Regions from separate parts of the Pseudoalteromonas aliena SW19 genome, predicted to be linked through region 3. Evidence: predicted binding sites of a transcription regulator. Region 3 holds the regulator's gene; each other region holds the start of a gene.

Region 1 (2,208 bases), on a different contig from region 3:
TGAGTTAGTAATTAGCGAACTCTTCTTTGGAAAGCTCACCACTACCATCGGTATCTAGCTCAACAAATTCAGCCATTAAATCAGTATCAACTGCCGCTTCGCTTGGGCTAATCGTGCCGCTACCATCTATATCAAGGCTATTAAGGTCTGATGCTGCAAATGCAACTGAAGAAGACGCTATAGCCATAAGTGCCAACGCTTTATTTAAATGTTTCATAACTTAATCCTTCATATTAAATGTTCTATCAAAAAAATGAGATCTCGAACTTAAACCGTAATTTTTCACTTCCTTGTTATCCTCTTTCGTAAGCTCCCTTGCCTACTTAGGTTGTCTTTGGCAACTCAGGATCAATACCTTTAATTAAGCTTTAGAAAATTCTTCTTTTGATAACTCACCATTTTGGTCAGTATCAAGCTCTGAGAACATGCTCATTAGCTTTGCATCTACCGATGCCTCAGATTGACTAATTGTGCCACTGCCATCCACATCTAATGTATTAAAGTCGGTTGCTGCAAACGCGGCTGAAGAAGAGGCTATTGCCATAAGTGCTAGTGCTTTATTTAATGTTTTCATAACGTGTATCCTTAAAATTTTTGAGTAATGTCAGGGCGCTTATGCCACCCCGTAGCGTTAAGCTTATGCTTTTGAAAATTCTTCTTTTGATAGCTCACCATTTTGGTCTATATCAAGTTCAGAGAACATGCTCATTAATTTTGCATCTACTGATGCCTCAGCTTGGCTAATGGCCCCACTACCATCAACATCTAACGTATCGAAATCAGTTGCTGCAAATGCAGCTGAAGAAGATGCTAATGCGATAAGTGCTAAAGTTTTATTAATGCGTTTCATAATATGTATCCTTCAAAGTTATGTTTATGCGATTAAGTAGTTCACTTTAAATCACGTTTTGTTTAGTACACCCAGACTATTACAACTTAGATGCCAACTTTTAAAAGTTATTTATTTTCAATGAGTTGACTAACTTTAGGAGTGAGGAAAGCAAATTGTTCAAGATTTTTTGTTGCTTTTTGGCAACAGGGTTTCAAGCAAAAACAAAAACACCTTTAAAAACATGATGTTAAGAAGATTCAAAATACTACAGTTTATAAATTTAGATACTTAAAAGATGATTTAACATTGAAATTTAGCTAAACCTTAGCTGAACTTTTTTTTATAAATACAATTGGAAGGATTTTTTGAAATTTAAATTATTGTTTTATATGGTTTATTATTTTATTTGGTGATGGTTAAATAATTTTTCTGCAAAAAAATAATAAATCACTAGTTTGTTGCATAATAGCGAAACTTAGCTTTCATCAAGTTCAGAGTTAAGCATTGAGGGATCAATAAAGTGCTCTCTCATGAAAGTTCTCATTTCGTCTTCGCTGGCTAATAACTTAATACCGCACTTAGCGCCCGCCGAATAGCCTTTAACGCTGCACACTTCACCTGCAAAGTTTTTACCACTGCTATCGAGCATAACAGTGCATTGCATATCTTTTATATTTTCAAGCGCTTGATCGCTTTTGATATCAAACATAACGCCAGTTAATGAAACGTCTTTGATCACTCCATCAAGCACTCTTTCGTCACTTAACTTAAGTTTAGCTGGCAATAAAGTAGGGATACGTGCTTGTGAACGCAGATCAAATAACTGCACGTGTTTAGGAAAATTAATAAAAACCAGCCGAGCAGGATGAGAAGTAACCGACATAACTTGTTGACGAAATGCTATAACTTGCCCACCACTACCTTCTATCAACGCTCTTACTACCACCATCACACCGTCACGCAAATAATCACTGGCTGCAAGCAATCGTTTAGAATTGGGGTAATTTAAAATAATAAACTTATCATCAAGCAAACCAACTAATTCAGTTTTAACACGCTTACTACTTGTAGGTGTTAATATTTCTAGGTCGACTAAGCTGCCTACACCTATATGCTTTAGCTTTTCTAAATTTGCTGGCATATCCCTTTCCCAATGATGTATTTACTGACTTTTTTACCCACGCCAAAACGTTGGTGTAAATAGTACCAGTAGAGTAAATATTTCGAGGCGACCAAACACCATTGCAATAGTAAGCAACCATTTAGCGCCATCGGTTATAGCACCATAGTGTGATGCAACGTCACCCAAACCAGGGCCTAAGTTATTTAAACATGCGGCAGTAGCTGAGAACGCCGTTATGTTATCCATACCAGTC
Region 2 (2,208 bases), on a different contig from region 3:
CACATACAATGCAATTGTATTTTGTGAAAACAGACTCGACTGTTACAGGTAATGCTAACGAATGGCAAACCTTTGCCACATTAGACGGTCAACCATTTAACCCAGATGGTAGTGCACAACCTACAGCGCCGTATAACCCAATTTCAACATTCCAGTTTGATGCTAATGGCATACCACTTAATACCAATGGTGCATTAAATACAGGAAATACATTCAACCCAGTCACGTTAACTGGTGCAAATATATCAGGACTTTTGAGTAATGGCGCAAGCTTTCCTAATGATGTAACAATAAATTGGCGTGACGAAGCTGGTACATCTTCAAAAATACCAACACAGCATGCAGGGGCTTTTGAAAATAAAGTATTAGATCAAGATGGTGCCGCAGTAGGTCGATTAGCGAATATTGATATTGGCGTAGATGGAAAAATTGTTGCTTCTTACAGTAATGGCGACTCTACCTATTTAGGGCAAGTCGCATTAACTCGTTTTTCTAATTCTCAAGGCCTACAACAAGTCGGAAATACTTCTTGGAAGAAAAGTTTAACTTCTGGTGAGCCGATAGCCGGTGAAGCTAATTCAGGTGCATTTGGCAAAATTAACTCATCAGCATTAGAGCAATCAAATGTTAATTTAACAAATGAGCTTGTTGATTTAATTAGTGCACAACGTAACTTCCAAGCCAATTCACGTGCGCTGGAAGTGAATTCAACACTACAGCAAGCCATTTTACAGATACGATAATTTAAATTTTTATCGACTAAATACTAGGCTGCCTTGTTGCAGCCTTTTTTATTATCTGGAGTTAGAATAATAGGATATAAAAATCATCTATTTCGACAGCGATTTTTTATCATTATTAGACAGAAAATTAGCTTAAGTGGTGTCACCATTTTTATTTTTAATACAGGGTGATTGCATCAAAATAGCTGCCTTTAGCTTGATATAACTACCATTATCCCCCTCAAAACGCGTCAATTTCAATTTCATACTTCTTTGGCATCTATTTTGCATTTACTTAATTAGAGATTTTTTATGTGAGTCGATGTTATGGACAAAATGGTCTACATTGCGGCGTCTGGTGCAAAACAAAGCCTGCAAGGGTTAGCACTTAAAGCCAATAATTTGGCGAATGCTAATACAACTGGGTTTAAATCCGATTTTGCACAAGCGCGTTCTATGCAAGCGTTTGGTGAGGGTTTACCAACGCGTGTATTTTCAATGCAAGAACGTCCTGGTTCAAACATGGCATCGGGCGGTATTATTCAAACCGGTCGTGACTTAGATATCGCAATGAGTGATAACGCTTGGCTTAGTGTGCAAGATGCATCAGGAAATGAGGCATATACAAAAGTAGGTACGCTCAACATCACAGCCGAAGGCATGCTAGTTACAAGCGGTGGTCGTCAAGTTATTGGCGAAGGTGGTCCCGTTATATTACCAGTGCCAATTGAAAAAATTGCATTTAGTGAAGACGGTGCAATTCAAGTTCGTCCGCAAGGCGCACCCGCTACTTTTTTAGAAGAGATAGGTAGACTTAAAGTAGTCGAAGCAAATAACGCACAGCTTGAAAAAGGCAATGATGGTTTATTTAGACCAAAGCCAGATCAAACTGTTGAGACGTCTGCCAATGTAAAAGTATTGAGTGGTAGCTTAGAGATGTCGAATGTGAATCCAGTTCACGAAATGGTCGATATGATCAGCCATCAACGCCAATTTGAATTACAAGTGAAACTAATGAAAACAGCTGAACAAATTGACGAACGTCAAGATCAGTTATTACGCATAGTTTAGCTTTAAAGTGAGGACATTATTATGAATCCAGCATTGTGGATAAGTAAAACAGGGCTTGATGCTCAACAAACTGATATTTCGGTTATTTCAAATAACTTAGCCAACGCAAGTACTGTTGGTTATAAAAAGAGCCGCGCAATTTTTGAAGATTTACTCTATCAAAATATTAATCAACCAGGTGGGCGTTCGTCGCAAGACACTGAAATGCCATCTGGTTTAATGCTTGGCGCTGGTGCGAAAGTGGTTGCTAACCAAAAGAACTTCTCACAAGGCAACATGTTAACTACTGAAAACTCATTAGATTGGATGATTTCAGGTCCTGGCTTTTTTGAAGTGCTGCAACCAGACGGCAATATTGCTTATTCACGTAATGGACAATTTACAACTGACGGTAACGGACGAATTGTAACCTCGG
Region 3 (2,208 bases):
CTACCTATACCAGTACTGCCTAGCTTTTCTCTACTTAGTAAAGCGCTAAGAATATCTTGTTGAGAAAGGTACGGAAGCTTATCGTGAGCAAGTTCGCTGATAAACTCTAAAATTCTTTTTTTGCTATTAAAAAGGACCGCAGCTTTGCTGCAGTCCTGGCATATAAGTGAGCTTAATTTCATCATATTAGTGTCGAGCAAGCTTCTCTTTGTGTTTAATTACTTGGCGATCGAGCTTATCAATCAACGAATCGATGGCAGCGTACATGTCTTGATGCTCAGTTGAGGCAAATAACTCAGCACCACTTACATGTATTGTTGCTTCTGCTTTTTGGCTTAGTTTTTCTACATCAAGAATGACATGAACATTATTAATATGATCAGAGTGTCTTTCTAGCTTCGCAAATTTGGTATTTATATAGTCTCTTAGTGAATCAGTTAATTCTACGTGACGACCAGTTAAGTTTAGTTGCATAAGCATTACCCTCTTTGTTTGCGTCTTAAATCAGACTTTTTCGCTGATTTGACGGTGGAATAGCCAGAGATTCGCGATATTTTGCGATTGTACGTCTCGCTACTTTAATTCCTTGCTCAGCCAATATATCCGCTATTTTGCTATCACTCAATGGTTTTGCTGAGTTTTCTGCAGCGATTAATTTTCTGATAAGTGCACGTATTGCTGTAGATGAGCATTCACCGCCATTTTCGGTACTTACATGACTTGAGAAAAAGTATTTAAGCTCAAATATCCCCCGAGGTGTATGCATATACTTTTGAGTGGTTACACGCGAAATAGTTGATTCGTGCATTTCCACCATTTCAGCAACATCATTTAAAACCATAGGTTTCATGGCCTCAGGACCATGTTCAAAAAAGCCTTGCTGCTGCTTAACAATACAGTTAGTTACTTTTAATAATGTATCGTTTCTACTTTCTAAGCTTTTAATAAACCATTTAGCTTCTTGTAAATGCGAGCGTATAAACTGGCTATCACCGCTTGATTTAACAGTGCGAGACATCGCAGCATATTGGCTGTTTACGCGAATTTTTGGCATGCTATCTGGATTTAGTTCAACAACCCAGCGGCCTTTAATTTTTTTCACTGACACATCAGGAATTACATACTCAGACTCTTCCCTAACAATAGTATCTGCAGGCTTTGGGTTTAGCGTATGGATGAGTGTCATTACTTCTTTAAGCTCTTCTTCTTTGAGCTTCGTTTTTTTCATTAATGTACGATAGTCGCGAGCTGCTAATAAGTCTATGTGCTCGGTTAAAATCATTTTTGTTTCATTAATATAGGGTGTTTCTTTATCAAACTGATTAAGCTGAATGCACAAACACTCTTGTAAACTACGCGCTGCTATACCGACCGGATCAAATAATTGAATGCGTTTTAAAACAGCTTCTATTTCATCAAGTTCAACTTCATTATCATCTTCGTTTTCTTGGTTGAAGCTTTCGAGAATCTCTTCACAACTTAGTGTTAAAATGCCTGAATCATCTACGGCTTCCACAATAGCAATCGCAATCGCTTCATCAGTAGGGCTAAATGGCGTTAGTTGAAGTTGCCACATTAAATACTCGTGGAGCGTTTCCGTTGATGCACCTTGGTATATAGACTCGTCTTCAGGCATTGGACCTGATGAAGAGGCTGGAGCTGCGCTCATGTACTCGTCCCAGCTAACATCCATCGCCATGTCGTCACTTACCGTATCTTTAGCAAGTGCTTCGCCGCTGTCTTGTTCGTATTCGCTTGGAGCATCGTCGGCAGATGCGCTAACAGTTATATCATCGGTGTCTGCTTTTTGTTCATTTTTACCTGCAGCGTCTTCAGAATAGTCTTGCTCCTCAACCTCTAAAAGTGGGTTGCTGTCGAGCGCTTCTTGTATTTCTTGCTGGAGATCCAATGTACTGAGTTGCAACAAACGAATAGCTTGTTGCAACTGTGGAGTCATTGTAAGTTGCTGGCCCATGCGCAGCTGTAGTGATTGCCTCATGTATCTCTAACAATCCTTTTATGTTGTTATAATTAATACTAGCAGATGCTTAAAGCCATGGCGTAAATGTTACAGCCTAAATTGCTCGCCTAAGTAAACATCGCGTACTGTTTTGTCATTTAATACGTGTTCTGGAGTACCTGATGCAATCAGCTCCCCATGAGAAACAATGTAGGCTTTTTCGCAAACATCAAGGGTTTCTCTTACGT
Region 4 (2,208 bases), on a different contig from region 3:
ACGTCTGGTTGATGTTTATCAATAATAGCTTGTAACTGGTGAAGACGAGCACGCAGACCATTGATGTTAAAAGAAATCACTTTCATTGGATTTGCCTTAAAATTAGTTCGATTTAATACACCAAATTGTATCAGTAAATACGCTTACATAACATGACTGAAATGAGAAAATAGCTGCGCAAATGTTGTACAAATGGTGTTTAAAGTTTAAACATTGTTAATGTTCTATTAATTTGTAAAATAAATAAAAAATTCAATTGATATGTGGATTGTTGGTTATATAATGCGCGAAATTATTTAGCAACCACGTTCAAATAGGAACTCTCATGAAAACACAATTAATTCTAGCTGCAGCACTTTTAGTATCAACAACTGTTTCTGCACAAAGTAATTCGTATTTTAGTAAAGACAATAAAATTGAATCTAAATTATGTGTACTAAGTGCAAATGAGGGTTTTACAGCTGCTCGTAAAGTAGCGGCTCAGCATGGTGTATTTTTATCGCGCTTTTCATCAAGCATCTTGTGTAATGGTGAAGATATTCGCGATATCGCCAAAAAAGAAACAGCCAGTAAAGTAACTAAAGCTAAGGTTGAAGTATTTGCTAAAGATGCTCAACAAGAAACACAATTATGCCTTACAGCTTTAAAACAAGGGCTAGCACCAGTTCGTCAAAAGTTAGGTAATGTAGACTCGTTAAAATGTAATGGGCAAACAGTCACTGAATTTGTTAAGCGTTATCAAAACGCCGCTATTTAATCGCTAAAGACTTAAAAAGAGCTCGGTATTTTTACCGAGCTTTTTTTTGTAAAAATTACAAGGTTTACTGAAAAGTCTGCAGAAATGATGTGATAAAATAGCTCCTCTCGAAGATGCATTGAATGCATGTCATTGATTTAATTGCGCTTTCAATTTTGGCATTAGACTTGTATTAATTAGACTGACATTTATTAATTACAAGGATACGTCTTATGAAAAAGTTAACATTAGCAGCAACAATTTTAGCATCATTGAGCCTAGCAGCTTGTTCTTCACATCAAGGTCTTGATAAAATAGACAGCGATTTTGCAAGTCTGGACAATGACAGCGATGGTTATATTTCAAAAGTCGAAGCAGATGACGATAACATCTGGGAACATTTTTCAAATATTGATACCAATATGGACAATGAAATCAGCCGTAAAGAGTTTAGCGCTTACATGCAACTAAATGCCGGTAAAGTTGCGACTGATAGTGATGTGAGCGAGTCGGCATTTAAAGCCGATATTGCTAAATTTGATAAAATTGAAAGTAGTTTTGCAAGTTTAGATAATGACGAAAATGGTTATATTTCAATCGTCGAAGGTAATGACGATGATATTTCAAATCATTTTGGTTATATGGACAAAGATAAAGATAAACGCGTTAGTAAAAGCGAGTTTGTCGGTTATATTGAAAAGTACGGCAGCGCCGTGGCTGAAGATGACGCACTTGAGTCACTTAAACGCAGCTAATTTTTGCTGTTAGATTAATCAAGTTAGAAGCCAGTGATTTTCACTGGCTTTTTTGTGTCTTTAATTTAACTATTTGATAGATATATTTTCCTAGTTTGGTGTTGTTCTGTCATAATAGATGGCTGTGTATTTTTATTTGTTAAGAGTGTTTATGGCGGGTCGGCGAATTAGTGATGAGCAATTAGTTGAGATCATTGAAGCGGCGATTTTTGTTGCAGATAAACCGGTGAGTAAGCGTCATCTTAAAGACGTTGTATTAATGGATTTAGCTGTATCTATGGCGCAAATAAATAATGCAATTGATACAATACAAATACATTTTCAAACTCGTGGTATTCGCTTAGTTGAAGTGGGCAGTGGGTATCGTTTTCAGGCATGCAATAGTCTAAGTCCTTGGCTAAACAACCTTTGGCAGGAACGTGCGCCTAAATACTCACGTGCTTTGCTAGAAACATTATCGCTTATTGCATACAGGCAGCCTATTACACGCGGCGAAATTGAGCAGGTAAGAGGTGTTACTACGGGTTCGAATATTATTAAAACCTTACTCGAAAGAGAATGGGTTAAAGTGGTAGGGCATAAAGAAGTTCCGGGTAAGCCGGCTTTATATGCAACTACTAAACAATTTTTAGATTATTTTTCGTTAACTGGGCTTGAGAATTTACCAGCGTTGCCAACAGAGCAGCAAAGTAAGATTAACCAGTTATTAAGTGATCC

The links. The regulator sigma-54, encoded in region 3, starts transcription at its own class of promoters, with help from an activator protein. The targets are predictions, from matches to a motif close to GTTGGCACGNNNNTNGNNT.
Region 1: PALI_RS01825 (EF-hand domain-containing protein) is a predicted target of sigma-54. The motif match lies at 930-948, and genes of this name have one in related genera.
Region 2: PALI_RS12530 (flagellar basal body rod protein FlgF) is a predicted target of sigma-54. The motif match lies at 995-1,013, and genes of this name have one in related genera.
Region 4: PALI_RS06375 (EF-hand domain-containing protein) is a predicted target of sigma-54. The motif match lies at 912-930, and genes of this name have one in related genera.

Annotation. Positions count from the first base shown of each region.
Region 1 is NZ_AQGU01000020.1:17,061-19,268, forward strand. It holds gene PALI_RS01815 (calmodulin) at 5-217, opposite strand; gene PALI_RS01820 (EF-hand domain-containing protein) at 362-574, opposite strand; gene PALI_RS01825 (EF-hand domain-containing protein) at 638-850, opposite strand; gene PALI_RS01830 (flagellar brake protein) at 1,308-1,973, opposite strand; gene PALI_RS01835 (TrkH family potassium uptake protein) at 2,007-2,208, opposite strand, start outside.
Region 2 is NZ_AQGU01000026.1:284,009-286,216, reverse strand. It holds gene flgE (flagellar hook protein FlgE) at 1-743, shown strand, start outside; gene PALI_RS12530 (flagellar basal body rod protein FlgF) at 1,050-1,793, shown strand; gene flgG (flagellar basal-body rod protein FlgG) at 1,815-2,208, shown strand, end outside.
Region 3 is NZ_AQGU01000027.1:256,883-259,090, forward strand. It holds gene ptsN (PTS IIA-like nitrogen regulatory protein PtsN) at 1-182, opposite strand, end outside; gene hpf (ribosome hibernation promoting factor) at 187-474, opposite strand; gene PALI_RS14510 (RNA polymerase factor sigma-54) at 500-1,999, opposite strand; gene lptB (LPS export ABC transporter ATP-binding protein) at 2,069-2,208, opposite strand, start outside.
Region 4 is NZ_AQGU01000025.1:176,159-178,366, forward strand. It holds gene xthA (exodeoxyribonuclease III) at 1-86, opposite strand, end outside; gene PALI_RS06370 (exonuclease III) at 326-757, shown strand; gene PALI_RS06375 (EF-hand domain-containing protein) at 970-1,491, shown strand; gene scpB (SMC-Scp complex subunit ScpB) at 1,643-2,208, shown strand, end outside.